2 regions of the Komagataeibacter medellinensis NBRC 3288 genome follow, and region 1 is predicted to be linked to the other one. Evidence: predicted binding sites of a transcription regulator. Region 1 holds the regulator's gene; the other holds the start of a gene.

Evidence for each region. The regulator HrcA, encoded in region 1, represses chaperone genes, less so after heat shock. The targets are predictions, from matches to a motif close to GTTNGCACTCNCNNNNNGNGAGTGCNAAC.
Region 2: the regulator HrcA is predicted to act here: its motif matches at 4,742-4,770, upstream of groES (co-chaperone GroES).

The regions. Positions count from the first base shown of each region.
Region 1 is NC_016027.1:2,171,570-2,179,093, reverse strand. Features, by position in the region: one part of gene prfB (peptide chain release factor 2) at 1-169, opposite strand, end outside; one part of gene prfB (peptide chain release factor 2) at 171-239, opposite strand; gene GLX_RS10175 (penicillin-binding protein 1A) at 302-2,869, opposite strand; gene GLX_RS10170 (aldo/keto reductase) at 3,130-4,017, opposite strand; gene hrcA (heat-inducible transcriptional repressor HrcA) at 4,137-5,216, opposite strand; gene rph (ribonuclease PH) at 5,360-6,088, shown strand; gene rdgB (RdgB/HAM1 family non-canonical purine NTP pyrophosphatase) at 6,085-6,705, shown strand; gene GLX_RS10150 (NAD(P)H-dependent flavin oxidoreductase) at 6,848-7,524, opposite strand, start outside.
Region 2 is NC_016027.1:2,935,380-2,942,903, reverse strand. Features, by position in the region: gene GLX_RS13705 (ATP-dependent DNA helicase) at 1-1,256, shown strand, start outside; gene GLX_RS13700 (cold-shock protein) at 1,294-1,497, opposite strand; gene GLX_RS13695 (class I SAM-dependent methyltransferase) at 1,912-2,709, shown strand; gene groL (chaperonin GroEL) at 2,654-4,303, opposite strand; gene groES (co-chaperone GroES) at 4,366-4,656, opposite strand; gene GLX_RS13680 (dienelactone hydrolase family protein) at 5,093-5,716, shown strand; gene GLX_RS13675 (IS701-like element IS1452 family transposase) at 5,738-6,988, shown strand; gene GLX_RS13670 (S-methyl-5'-thioadenosine phosphorylase) at 7,313-7,524, opposite strand, start outside.

The sequences.
Region 1 (7,524 bases):
CGAGCGTATCGTTCACATCGGCTTCAAGCCGCTGCACGCCCTCGATCTGGTTGGCCAGCAGCGTACGCTCGCGCATCAGCTTCTGGGCGACTTCGGAATCGTTCCACAATTCGGGGTCTTCGGCCCGGTTGTTCAGTTCCGCCAGGCGGTCGATTGCGACATCCCAGTCAAAGATGCCTCCTCAGCAGTGCCACCGACTGCTTGATCTGGTCGTTCAGGGCCTCTGTCTCGGCAGACATGGGCTTGCTCCTTGGTCAACGGTCATAAGTGCCGGGCGCGCAGGGTGCCCGGCAATGGGGCGTCAATACAGGCCGCCCATGCCAATGTCACCCCCGGAAGGCTGGGATGCGGGCGGTACGCCCGGTGCTGCCGCCGTATGCCCGGCCGAGGTCGTGCTATCGGGGGCAGCCACCGGGCTGCCCGGCGTGGTCGCCATGTCGGTCTCGGAATCGGGCATGTTCTCCGCACCGGTATCCGCCGCCGTCAGCGTCATGCCGGAGCCTGCACCCAGATCAACGCTCACGCCGGGTACCTGACCGGGCTTGAAGGCGTCGATCGCCATGCCCATCCCGGTATCATAACGGGCCAGTTGCACACCTTCGGGCACCCGGAAATCAAGGCGCGGGCGGGTGGACAGCGCCGCCTTCATCACCTGGTTCCAAATCGGACCGGCAATTACGCCACCGGTCTCGTTCTTGCCCAGTGACTGCGGGGTATCGAATCCGACCCATACCACCGTGACCAGATCGGGCGAGAATCCGGCGAACCACGCATCATTAAAGTCCTGGCTGGTACCGGTCTTGCCCGCGATGGGCCGGTCAATACCGGCACCCGCGCGCACGCCGGTGCCGCGCCGGATCACGTCCTGCATCATCGCCACGATCTGGCTGGCCGATGCGGCGGAGACAACCTGCGGGCGCGTATCGACCATCTGCGGGCCATCGGCGGGCGTGCCGCCCGCCTGCCAGGCAAGGCTGTCGGCCCGCCACATCACGTTGCCGTTGCGATCCTTGATGTCATCGATCAGGGTGGGTGTGACCAGCCTGCCGCCATTGGCGATGGTGGCATAGGCGGCGGCTTCATGCATCACGGTGGTTTCGACAGCACCCAACGCCGCGGGCAGCACCAGCGGCATGGAATGCGTCAGGCCCAGCGTCTGCGCCAGTGCCGCCACCGGCTTCATGCCAATCTGGGCGGCCAGGCGGATGGTGACGAGGTTGCGCGATTCGCGCAGTGCATCATGCAGGGTGGTGGGGCCCCAGAAATCCTTCTCGTAGTTGTTCGGGTGCCATTCACCGTAACTGACGGGCGAGTCATCGAATTTCTGCGAGGGCGAGATCCCCTGCTCCATCGCCGCAAGGTAGACGAATGGCTTGAAGGAGGAACCGGGCTGACGCGCGGCCTGTGTGGCGCGGTTGAACTGCGATTCCTTGAATGACCACCCGCCCACCATCGCCATAACGCGGCCGGTATGGACATCGATGGTGGCGAGCGCGCCTTCCACCCGTGGCACCTGGCGGATGGCGACCCCGCTGCCATCGGCCTGCGGTTCGACCAGCAGCACGTCACCGGTCTGCACGCCCTTGCCGCCGCGTATCCATGCCCGGTCACGCGCCAGCAGTTCACCCGTATGAGGCACCACCGGGTCGCGCCCTTCAAGCCAGCCGACGCGGCCGGTGGCAGCCGACAGCACCACCGCAACCCGCCACTGTTCGAGCATGGCGGCAGGCGGCGTGACATGGGCCAGCGCGTTGGCCCAGTCCCCTGTTGCCTCGCTTTCATCCACATGGCCAAAGGCGCCACGCCAGCCGCCATGGGCGCGGTCATAGCGCAGCAACCCGTCACGCAACGCGGTGGTGGCCACCTGCTGGAGATGCGAATCAAGCGAGGTATGAACCGAAAGCCCGCCTTCCATCGTGGTGCCGATACCATAGCGTTCGATCAGTTCACGCCGCACTTCCTCGGCAAACCATTCCGAGGACGGAACCGGGCCGGGACGGGTGAAGTTTGCGGGCACCAGCGGCTCGGACTGAGCCGCGCGGGCATCTTCGGGCGTGATGACCTTGAGGTCCGCCATGCGGTCCAGCACCCAGTTGCGGCGTGCGGTCGCAGCCTGCACGAAGCGGTGCGGGTTGTAGTTGGTGGGGGATTTGGGCAGGGCACCAAGGAAAGCGGCCTCGGCATTATCCAACTGGTCAAGCGGCTTGTTGAAATAGGTCTGGGCGGCGGCGGCAATACCGTAAGCACCTTCACCCAAATAGATCTCGTTGAGATAGATCTCGAGGATCTGCTCCTTGCCCAGCGTCTGCTCCAGGCGCATGGCCAGCAGCGCTTCCTTGATCTTGCGGTCAATCGACACCGCATTGGACCCCAGCAGCATGATGCGCGCGACCTGCTGGGTAATAGTGGAGGCACCGATAGGGCGATGCTTGGTGCCATGCATCATCATGTCAGTCAGGCCGGCACGCAGGATGGCCATCGGGTCCACGCCGCCATGGCTGAAGAACTTCTGGTCCTCGGCGGCTAGAAAGGCGCTGCGCACGCGCTCGGGTATGGCGCTGTAGGGCACGAATATGCGCCGCTCTGCCGCCAGTTCCGCCATGACCTGGTCATCACCGGAATACAGGCGGCTCATGACCGGGGGCTGGTAGGTGCGCAAGCCATCCACAGTAGGCAGGCCCTCGCTCAGGCGCTCATATTCCCACCACGCCACCAGTCCCGCCGTGCTGCCCCCCAGCAGCACCACGGCCAGTGTTGTGCCGGCAAGCCAGCGCACCATCCGGTAGCGGGGCCGACGTGGGCCACCCGTACCTGGGCGGGAGGGTCCATCAGTCCGGCCATCGCGGCCTGATCCGTCAGCAAGCGTCATCCGGTATCCAGTAGGCAAAGAAAAGGGCCGTTATGTGTTGGTGGCCTCTGTCTAGCATTGTCCGCCGCCGCCGTCGCCCCTGATCCAGCGGCTCATGCCAGCCTGTGCGCGTGGAAATTGTGGTCAGAATGATCCGTCAATCAAAAGGAATCAAAGTTTTCGGATGCTGCCTTTTTTCAAAAAGACAGCGTTCTTCGACGCTTTTTGAAAAAATCTTCACCAAAAACGTCTTCGCGTTTTACAGGCTCCGGGCCTGTCGCTCAGGCATCATTCCGGTTGGCCCATTCGGCCCGGCCTTCATTATCAAGCTGACGGAATTCCTCATCGCTCAGTTCAATCGCGGCAGCGCCCGCGTTATCGGCCAGATGGTCGGGGCTGCTGGTGCCCGGAATGGGCAGCATGACCGGTGCACGGCGCAGCAGCCATGCCAGCGCGATCTGGCCGGGTTGTACGCCCTTCTCGCTGGCAAGGCGGGCCAGCAGGGTATCGCCCTTCGTCAGGCCGCCTGCCGCCAGCGGCGCCCAGGGGATGAAGCCGATATTCTCCTTCGTGCAGTAGTCCAGCACGTCTTCGGAATACCGATTGACCAGATTGAAGCGGTTCTGGACGGTCGCAACCGGAAAATACAGCCGCGCGCGCTCGATCATCTCCACCGTTACTTCAGACAGCCCGACATGGCGGATCAACCCCTGCGCGCGCATGGCGGCAATGGCCTCGAACTGCTGCTCGGGCGTACAGTCCGCCCCCACCCGGTGCAACTGCCACAGGTCGATGCGCTCCACCCCCAGCCTGCGCATGCTCATCAGCACGCACTGGCGCAGGTAATCGGGGTTGCCCACCGGCTTCCATATATTCGGACCGTGGCGGGTATGGCCACCCTTGGTGGCAATGATGGTGTCCGTGTAGGGATGCAGCGCCTCGCGGATCAGGTCCTCGCTGACAAACGGACCGTAGGCATCCGCCGTATCGACAAAGTTGATACCCAGTTCGGACAGGCGACGCAGGGTGGCCAGGGCCGCCTTGCGGTCGACCGGTTCCCCCCATATGCCGGGACCGGTAATCCGCATGGCACCAAAGCCAAGCCGCGTGACCTCAAGATCCCCCCCAATCATGAATGAGCCGGACTGCCTTGCATCGGGCGTGAACATGCCATTCTCCTTGCGCGTTCGGGCACGCCACATCCCGTATCGGGTCATCATGGCGCGCGGTTTGCGTGTGGCAGACATAAAGGCCGCCAGCGGGCCGGGTTGCAGGGCAATGCCGACCCTCAGCCCAGCATGCGGCCAATTACGCGGGCGGTATAGTCCACCACGGGAATGATACGGGCATAATTGATGCGCGTGGGCCCGATCACCCCGATCGCGCCCACGATGCGATTGCTGTCGGTCCGCGCGGGCGCCACCACGACCGACATGCCGGCCATGCCGAACAGGCCGCTCTCGGCCCCGATGAAGATCCGTACCCCTTCGGATTCGCGTGCAAGGTCCAGCAGGCGCAGCATGGTTTCCTGCGTTTCCAGCCGCTCGAACAGCATCTGGATGGTAGTCAGGCGCTCGATCTCGGTCACGTCCGCCAGCAGGCGGCCCTGTCCGCGTATGAACAGGGTACCGCCGCGCTCATCGGCATCACTCCATGTGGCAAGGCCGCTGGCCACGACCTCTGCCGTCAGATGATCGAGTTCGTTGCGATTGGCCGTCATATCGGTGCTGACCGTCTCGCGCAGGCGGTCCAGCGTCTGGCCCGACAGGTGGGCGTTCAGGTAATTTCCCGCCTCCACCAGGGCCGAAGGCGGCAGGCCGGGCGGCGTTTCGATCACGCGGTTTTCCACCTGCCCGTCGGCACTGACCAAAATGACCAGCGCACGGCCCGGTCCCAGCGCCACAAATTCGATATGCTTGATGGTGGAGCCATCGCTCTTGGGCGCCATGACCAGCCCCGCCGCCGATGACAGGCCCGACAGCATGGAAGACGCCTGCGCCAGCGTATCCTCCAAAGAGCGGCCTTTCATGTCCAGCATGCCCGCGATGCTTTCGCGCTCTTCCTCACTCAGGTTGCCGAATTGCAGCAGACCGTCAACAAACAGCCGCACGCCCTTCTCGGTTGGCAGGCGCCCGGCCGAGGCATGGGGGGAAAACAGCAGTCCCGCATCGGTCAGGTCCGCCATGACATTGCGAATCGTGGCAGGCGAGAGTGAAAGCGGCAGGCGCTGCGAGAGCGTGCGCGAACCCATCGGCTCGCCCGTTTCGACATACTGCTCCACGATCTCGCGCAGGATCGCGGCAGATCTCGGCTCAAGCCCGGACAGCAGACCGGGCTGCGATACCGGTGGTCGGGTTTCCATCGCCATGCCTCCTGTTTGTCTGTTCATCCGCCATGGACCATTCCTTGGCCATCATCATAACAGATGATAGCCCCCCCTGCCCACGCGAGACTGGAAACAGGCGGTCATTGCGCGCTATGCCGCCCCCTTACCTTGCGGAGTTAAGCCCCATGCGCCCATCCGGCCGTGCCCACGACGCCCTGCGTCCCGTCTTTATACAGCCCGGCTTTGCCCGCCATGCGGAAGGCTCGGCCCTTATCCGCATGGGTGGGACCGAAGTCCTGTGCGCCGCCAGCGTGGAAATGCGTGTACCCTCCTTCCTGCGTGGCAAGGGACGGGGCTGGGTTACGGCAGAATACGGCATGCTGCCCCGCGCCACCCATAACCGTGGCGCGCGTGAGGCCGCCAAGGGCAAGCAAGGGGGCCGCACACAGGAAATCCAGCGCCTGATCGCCCGCTCGCTGCGCGCCGTGACCGACCTCAACGCATTGGGAGAAATCTCGATCACGGTGGATTGCGACGTGCTCAACGCTGATGGCGGCACGCGCTGCGCGGCCATTACCGGCGGGTGGGTTGCACTGCGCCTGGCGCTGGAGAAACTGGTGCGCGCGGGCACGCTGGCCGTCGTACCACTCAAGGGGCAGATTGCCGCCGTATCATGCGGGTTGACGCAGGACGGTGCCGTGCTCGACCTTGATTACGCCGAGGACAGCACGGCCTGCACCGATTCCAATTTTGTCCTGACCCCCGATGGTGGCATTGTGGAAATACAGGCCACGGCCGAGCAGGCCCCCTTTACCGACAGCCAGTTCAATACCCTCATGCGGCTTGCCCGCACCGGCACGGCCGAACTGTTCCGCATCCAGACTGCCATCATTGAAGAGGCCCTCAAGGCATGACAACCCGACCCACCCGCCTCAACCGGGGCGACACGCTGGTGCTGGCCACACATAACAAGGGCAAGATCGCCGAATTCGCGACCCTTCTGGGCGGCTATGGCATTCATGTCCGCTCGGCGGGCGAACTGTCGCTGCCTGAACCGGAAGAGACGGCGGACAGCTTTTCCGGCAACGCCGCCATCAAGGCTGTCGCCGCGGCAAAAGCTGCGAACCTGCCCGCACTGGCCGATGATTCCGGCTTCTGCGTTTCTGCCCTTGGGGGGGCACCGGGCATTTTCTCCGCCCGCTGGGCCGGGCCGGACAAAAACTATCCCGACGCCATGCGCCGCATCCATGACCAGATTGGGGACAACCCCGACCGGGGAGCATGGTTCATTTCCGTCCTGTGCCTGGCATGGCCCGACGGGCATACCGAAACATTCGAGGGCCGGATTGATGGCCATGTCATCTGGCCGCCTCATGGCACGCACGGCCATGGCTATGACCCGCTTTTCGCACCCGGTTCGGGCAACCGTACCTTTGCGGACATGACGGACGTGGAAAAGAACGCCATCAGCCATCGTGGCCTGGCCTTCGCCCTGTTCCGCGATACCTGCCTGCCGAAGGACGCGGCATAAAAAAGGCCGGCCCCATAGGGCCAGCCTTTAAAACAGATAGAAATTTGGGGTGCCGCCTTTTTCAAAAGGCGGCGTTGTCTTGAAGCTTTTCTGGAAAAAAGCTTCGCCAAAAACTTCTATTCTTTTTAGTCAATAATGGCACTTAGCGCCCACTCATGATCCGTTCAAGCAACTGCGCCACGGTGGGCACGAAGCCATTGGCATAGAACGGGTCAGTCGCGAACCGCCACGCATTGGTGCCGCCAAACATGAGGTTATTGTCAATCACCGTATCCTGGTCGGGACCATGAGCATGCGCTGCCGCCTGCAGGGTTTTCTGAATGCAGTAGGAACGCGGGTCAGCCTTGTGCCCGTTGGAATAGGCAGGCGGGCGCTGCGACCAGTTGGAAAAGCGGCATTCCGACAGGCAGCCCATGCAGGCCCCCTGATCGGCCAGAATCTCACGTGCCTTTTCCGGGCTTACGAACACCAGCGTATTGTCCGGTGTACGCATGGCCTCGGTATGGCCTTCTCCCATCCACAGCTGCGCACGCTGTCGGTCGGCGGGGGTGACAAAGACCTGCCGCCCACGGGCACCAATGGCAAGGGCTGCGGTATGTTCGCCCACTGCCTCGGATGAAAACGGTACCTGCCGCTCCGAACGCCCACGCAGTTCATGCAGGAATGTGTTGTTCACAGCGGAAGAGTAAAAACCGGTCGGCGAGAAGCGGTTGAGGAACACATCCCCCTTCTTCAGCGTCAACAGGCGGCGCTTCCATGCATCGGGAATCGGGCTTTCGCGCGTCAGCAGCGGGCGGGTGCCGAACTGAAATACGATCG
Region 2 (7,524 bases), 760 kb from region 1:
AGGTGCTGGCACGCACGCAGGGCAGCCCCGAAGGTGGCCCCCGGCGCAGCGACAGCGAATGCGATCTCTACCCCATGCCCGATACGCTGCACATGGCGGCACAGGCCATGGAACGCGCGCTGCGGCGACTGGCGGAACCGCTGCGCACGCTTGTCGCCCGGCTGGATGAAGCACTGGAAACCGAAGCCGACTGGCTGGACACCCCGATGCGTGAACGCATTGCCGCCGCCATCCGCTCCATCCGTCGCCGCGCCCTTGCACGCGTAGATGGGTGGTGCGCCATGCTGGGCAGCATGCAGGCGGAAAAACCGCAGCAGGATGGCGAAACCCCACAATATATCGACTATATCCGCATGGACCGGCGCGAAGGCCAGAACCCCGGTGAGCGGGATGTCGGACTGTACCGCCACTGGCTGGACCCGACCATCCCCTTTGCCAGCGTGCTGGCGGCTCCTGCCCATGGTGTGCTGGTCACCTCCGCCACCCTGCGCGACGAAACGGGGGGCGACGTGCATGATGACAGCGCTGACCGCGCGTGGGATGCGGCCGAAGCCCGCGCGGGCGCGATCCATCTACCCTCCCCCGCCATCCGGGCCTCCTTTCCCAGCCCGTTTGATTACGCCCACCAGAGCCGGGCCTTCATCATTACCGACGTGGCGCATGATGACCCTGCGGCGCTGGCAGGCGCCTACCGCACGCTATTCATGGCATCGAACGGCGGTGCGCTGGGACTGTTCACCGCCATATCACGGCTGAAGGAAGTCTACCGCCGCATCGTGACCCCGCTGGAGGCCGCAGGCCTGCCGCTCTATGCCCAGCATGTGGACCCGATGGATAATGCAACGCTGGTGGACATACTGCGCAGCGAGCGCAATGCCAGCCTGCTGGGTACGGACGCCATGCGTGATGGGGTGGACGTGCCGGGCGAAGCGCTGCGTCTGGTTGCATTCGAGCGCGTACCGTGGCCTCGGCCTGATATCCTGCACCGCGAGCGGCGCATCCACCTCTCTGGTGGAGAGCCGGGCCGGTATGATGACAGGATTGCCCGCCTGCGCCTGCGGCAGGCCTTCGGGCGGCTGATCCGCAGCCGCCAGGACAGGGGCGTGTTTGTCCTGCTGGACAGGCGCACCCCTTCGCGCCTGCTATCGGCCTTTCCCGCCGGGGTAACGGTGCGCCGCCTGGGCCTGAGTGCCGCAGCGGCGGAGATCAAGGCGTTCCTGCATGCACAGGACAGCACCGCCGACCAGCTTCACTGACCGTTCTGCTACACCGCCCCCCTTTGCGGGAGAAGCGTCAGAGCGCCTTGAGGTTGGTCGCGGCAGCCTTACCGCGTTCCATGGCGATGTCGTAGCTGACAGCCTGATCCTCGTTCAGGCCACGCAGGCCTGCTGCCTGTACGGCGGTGATATGCACAAACACGTCCTTGCCGCCATCATCGGGCATGATGAAGCCAAAACCCTTGGTTGCGTTGAACCATTTTACTTTTCCGGTAGCCATAGCCAGTCTCTTCTCCAGCGCCATCCTTGCCGGTCCTAATACCGGCAATCCGGGCGCGTGCCTTACGGCCATGAAAAAAACGGGGCATCCGGAAAACACCCTGCAGCTTTCACGTCGTTCGTGCACCATAGGGGCAGCATGAAAAGGGCTACCCTGTCAAATCATGAGACACGCTGGCGGCCCAGATTGGAAGATAATCAATCAAAAAAATGTGACTGCCCGCCCGCTACCTCTGCCGGCAAAGCAGGCCCTACCCGCACGGCCTGCCTTCCCGGCAGGCGGGTCATGCATTAATATTGATTCCGTAATCAAATGTTCCCACAGGACCGCCCGCCCCATTTATGACCTGCAGGACTTCTTCCATGGCTACTGCCATCTCCCCCGCTCACGCGAAGGGCTGGATACCGCCGCGGAATGGTTCGCCCCGCCATGCAGGCCCGGCTACCGCCATTATTGGCCAGTACGTGCATCGTGGGCCTTGACTGCGGGTTTGGCTGGTTCTGCCACTGGACCACCACACATCATGCCCTTTCCGTTCCGGGCTTAGACCTGTCGGAAAACGTGCTGGCCCGTGCATGCGAACTCGGTCACGACCCCATCATCACCTATGCCCGGCAGGATATGGAAACACTGGACCTGCCCGCAGGTGCGTTCGACCTGACCTACAGTTCGCTGGTGTTGCACTATACCCGCGATCTTGGCACGCGGCTCGCAATCCTTCATGCCAGTCTGGTGCCGGGAGGTTATTTCGTATTCTCCACCGGACACCCAATCTACACCGCCCCTTCGCACCCCGACTGGATACAGGGCAGGAAAGGCACCCGTGTCTGGCCACTCAATGACTACCAGCTGGAAGACCCCCGCACCACAGACTGGCCGGCGTTCGGCGTAATCAAGCAGCACCGCACGCTAGGCAACCTGCCAAACCTGCTGATCGGCACGGGCTTTGCCATCACGCATGTAGCGGAATGGAGTCCGCGCGACCAGGGCCTTGCAGCCCATCCTGACTGGGCGCTGCCCGCAGGCAGGCTATGCCCGCCCCATAAAAAAACGGGTGTGACCAAAGTCACACCCGTTTTTCCGAAAAGTCTGCAAGGGGTGGAGAAAGCGGGCGAACCCGCCATCCCCGGACACCCGGCATGGCCTGAGGCTATGCTCAGAAGTCCATGCCACCCATGCCGCCCATTCCGCCCATGCCACCTTCCGGCATAGCAGGGGCCTTCTTCTCGGGACGCTCGGCCACCATCGCTTCGGTAGTGATCAGCAGGCCCGCGACCGATGCAGCATCCTGCAGCGCCGTGCGCACGACCTTCATCGGGTCGATGATGCCGGCAGCCACCAGATCCTTGTAATCGCCGATCTGGGCATCAAAACCGAAGGTGTAGGTGTCGTTTTCCAGAACCTTGCCGGCGATGACCGCACCGTCTTCACCCGCGTTGTGGGCAATCTGGCGCAGCGGAGCCTGCAGGGCCTTGCGGATGATGTCCGCACCGACGCGCTGGTCGTCGTTATGGAAGTGCAGGCCACCCAGCTTGGTCGATGCACGGGCAAGCGCCGTGCCGCCACCGGGGACAATGCCTTCCTCAACCGCCGCACGGGTCGCGTGCAGGGCGTCATCAACGCGGTCCTTGCGCTCTTTCACCTCGATCTCGGTGGAACCACCGACGCGGATCACGGCAACGCCGCCAGCCAGCTTCGCCAGGCGTTCCTGCAGCTTCTCGCGGTCGTAGTCAGAGGTGGTTTCCTCGATCTGCGCACGGATCTGGCTGCAACGGCCCTTGATGCCTTCGCTGTTGCCAGCGCCTTCGACAATGGTGGTGTTTTCCTTGTCGATGTGCACCTTCTTCGCGGTGCCCAGCATATCCAGCGTCACGCTTTCAAGCTTGATGCCGAGGTCTTCGCTGATGACCTGACCACCGGTCAGGATCGCGATATCTTCCAGCATGGCCTTGCGACGGTCACCGAAGCCCGGCGCCTTGACGGCAGCGATCTTCAGGCCACCACGCAGCTTGTTGACAACCAGGGTCGCCAGCGCTTCACCATCAACGTCTTCCGCAATGATCAGCAGCGGGCGGCCGGACTGCACGACGGCTTCAAGCAGCGGCAGGATCGGCTGCAGCGAGGACAGCTTCTTTTCGTGGATCAGGATGTACGGGCTATCCAGATCAACGGTCATCTTTTCCGCATTCGTCACGAAATACGGGGAGATGTAGCCACGGTCGAACTGCATGCCCTCGACCACGTCCAACTCGGTATGCAGGCCCTTGGCCTCTTCCACCGTGATGACGCCCTCGGAGCCAACCTTCTGCATGGCCTTGGAGATCATTTCACCGATCTCGGCCTCGCCATTGGCGGAAATCGTGCCAACCTGCGCCGTTTCGGCCGGGGTCGTGATCTTCTTGGCGTTCTTCTTCAGCTCTTCAACAACAACGCCAACCGCCTTGTCGATGCCGCGCTTGAGGTCCATCGGGTTCATGCCAGCGGCAACGGCCTTGGCACCTTCACGCACGATGGCCTGCGCCAGCACGGTTGCGGTGGTGGTGCCGTCACCCGCGATGTCGTTGGTCTTGGATGCGACCTCACGGACCATCTGTGCGCCCATGTTCTCGAACTTGTCAGCCAGTTCGATTTCCTTGGCGACGGAAACACCGTCCTTCGTGATGCGCGGCGCGCCGAAGCTCTTGTCCAGGACAACATTGCGACCCTTCGGGCCCAGCGTCACCTTTACTGCGTCTGCAAGAATATCCACGCCACGCAGCATGCGCTGGCGGGCTTCACCGCCGAACTTTACGTCCTTGGCTGCCATTTTCTTATTCTCCGGTATGGAAAGTTTTTAAAAGGTTACTCGGTGCGGAAAGCGCGGGTGGGTCAGCCGACCACGCCCATGATGTCGCTTTCCTTCATGATCAGCAGTTCTTCACCGTTGATCGTCACTTCCGTGCCCGACCACTTGCCGAACAGGACGCGGTCACCCGCCTTCACGTCCAGGGCAACAAGCTGGCCCTGCTCGTTACGGGCACCGGCACCCACCGAGATTACCTCGCCTTCCATCGGCTTTTCCTTGGCGGTCTCAGGAATGATGATACCACCTGCGGTTTTTTCCTCGCTCTTGAGGCGACGGACGACCACACGGTCATGCAGGGGACGAAATTTCGTCATGAGATGGATCGCTCCATAATGTCTAAAGGTAACGCCCTTGAATCAAGCAACGCCACCGGTTGGCGCGCGCGCCAGGCCGCATCGCGTTAGCACTCCCCTCGTGAGAGTGCTAATACCCAGATAGGTAGCCCCCCCACGGGTGTCAAGAATACTAGCCGGGTCAGGGACGTATAATTCGTGATGTCTTGGTTAAAACCTGTCCATTCATTATTTTTTATATTAAAATCAATGAATTAAACAAAAACCTTCTTCCACTCCAAAAGGGCGGGACAGCGCTGGCCCCAGCGCATGGCACGCCGTGGCCGCCGATTCCGCGCTGCTCACCCGGCATGGGCGGAAAATGCTGAAATCCACGATCACGCGGGTTTCATATTGACGCAGGCGTGCCCGGCATCATTGTGTGCCTGATTACGAAGGAAAGAATGGAGCGAAAGCCATGGGCGCAATCATGACCGTAACCGCAGCGGACGGGCATACGTTTTCCGCCTATCGGGCCGGGCGGCCGGACGCCGCGCGCTGCGTTGTGGTGGTGCAGGAAATCTTTGGCGTCACGCCCTATATCCGCGCGGTGTGCGATTCCTTCGCAGCACAGGGTTATCAGGCAATCGCCCCCGCCCTGTTCGACCGCGCGCAACGCGACGCCATCCTGCCCTATGACAGCACCGGCATAAACGAAGGGCTGAAACTGCGCAGCCAGATTGCCCAGGCCGACACACTGAAGGACCTGGTAGCTGCGGCAGGGACCCTATCGGGGGAAAAGAAGGGCATTGTCGGCTTCTGCTGGGGCGGCAAACTGGCATGGGAGACTGCCTGCCACACCAAGGCGTTCGCGGCAGCGGTGGCCTGGTATGGGGGGGGCATTGCCCAGACCCGCAACCAGTTACCCAACTGCCCCGTGCAACTGCATTTTGGCGCGGAAGACGCGCATATCCCCGCCGATGAGGTGGACGCCATCCGTGCCGCGCATGAGGATATCGAGATCTTCACGTATGAAGATGCGGATCATGGCTTTGGCTGCACCGACCGCCCTTCCTACCACTACAGTTGCATTTTGTGTTGAGTTCTGAATCTATGGGTAACCATGATTCAGGATATGATGAGTGGCGGTACGTCTGTTGAAGAGACGCTGGAATTATGGGCGCGCTCGCTTCGGTCCGCCAAGGATCGGATGGCGCCGCTGTTCACGCAAAAACGTGTCGTAGATTCGGCCTGTGCTTTTCTTGATGTTTTGATTGGCAATGAACCACGCAAGACGGGATGGATGCGAGCGGAAGCCGCAGGAGATCCTGGTCCATGGCGGCAGCAGGCGCTTCTGGGACGCGGGCACTGGGATGCCGATGCCCTTCGTGACGTCGTCAGGGATTATGTGATTGAGCATCTGGGCACTGAAGAGGGCGTGCTGGTCATTGATGAGACCGGTTTTCTGAAGAAGGGTCAGGCGTCCTGCGGTGTGGGGCGGCAGTATACGGGATCTGCCGGCAAGATCACGAACTGCCAGATTGGTGTGTTTGGCGCTTATGTTTCGGAACGGGGGCATGCCTTTATTGACCGCGCCCTGTATCTCCCGAAAGACTGGACATCAAAGCCTGAGCGTCTGAAGCGGGCCCACGTTCCCGATGACGTGGTGTTTGCAACCAAACCGGCGTTAGCCTCGATGATGATTGAGCGAAGTATTGAGGCCGGTGTGCCGTTCCGCTGGGTTGCAGCAGACAGCGTGTATGGCGTGGGCGACGTAGAACGCACGCTTCGCCGGGCAGGAATTGGATATGTGCTTGGGGTCAAGGGCAATCACTGGTTCGGATCATGGGCAACGGAACCGCTGATTGCCGGAGAGGCGAAAGATATTGCAGCAGGACTGCCAGACCAGGCCTGGCGTCGTCTGTCAGCGGGGCACGGCACAAAAGGTGAGCGACTTTATGACTGGGCGTATCTTCCGCTTGCTGATCTGGATGCTGAAGAATTTGACTGCCCTATAGCCGGACCATGGACACGTGGCCTGTTGATCCGCCGAAACATCGCTGACGGGGACCTTGCCTATTTTACGACCTGGAGCCCGAAAGGGACAACCACGCAGGAACTGGTGAACGTTGAAGGGACGCGCTGGAGGATCGAAGAAGGGTTCGAGACGGCCAAAAACGAATTTGGTCTTGATCATAACGAGACCCGCTCCTGGCATGGTTGGCATCGGCACGTCTCTCTGGTCATGCTGGCCTATGCCGTCATGGCCAGTGTCCGTTACCAGGCAAACTCACTGAAACCGAAAAAAACACAACTCAGAACACGACAGTCCTTGTCCGCTGGTCCATTCAGGAGATCAGGCGCCTCGTCGTAAAACTTGCACAACGCAGACTACCCGTCTCTCACATCCTCAGATGGTCCGTCTTTCGACGAACGCATCAGGCCAGTGCTATCCGCGCTCACTCACGACACAAAATGCAACTGTAGTGCTACAACGAAGCTGCCGCAACTCTGGCCATGCAGCGTACGCTGAGCTTTTTCGAGCACTGGCTGTAATCGCGGACCGCATAAAAAACCCCCGTGCCCTTGCGGCATGCCCTCCCTGAAACGAACAAGAGTTTTGGTGAAGCTTTTTCCAGACAGCTTCAGGGAATGCCGCCTTTTGAAATAAAGACGGCACCCAGAAACCTTGATTGTTTCAGCCCCGGTTCAGCACACGGCCAGCGACCGCATCCAGCTTTGCCAGCAGGGCCGGGTCACGGCTGTCGGGTGCCGTGATGATGGCGTGTTCCAGTGCCCGGTCACAACCTGCGTAACAGGGACCACGCCTGACACCAAGTTTGGGAATGACCGCACGGACAAGGGCGCGCGCACGACTGGCGTTTTCCTGCATCACCTTGACCACGGCCT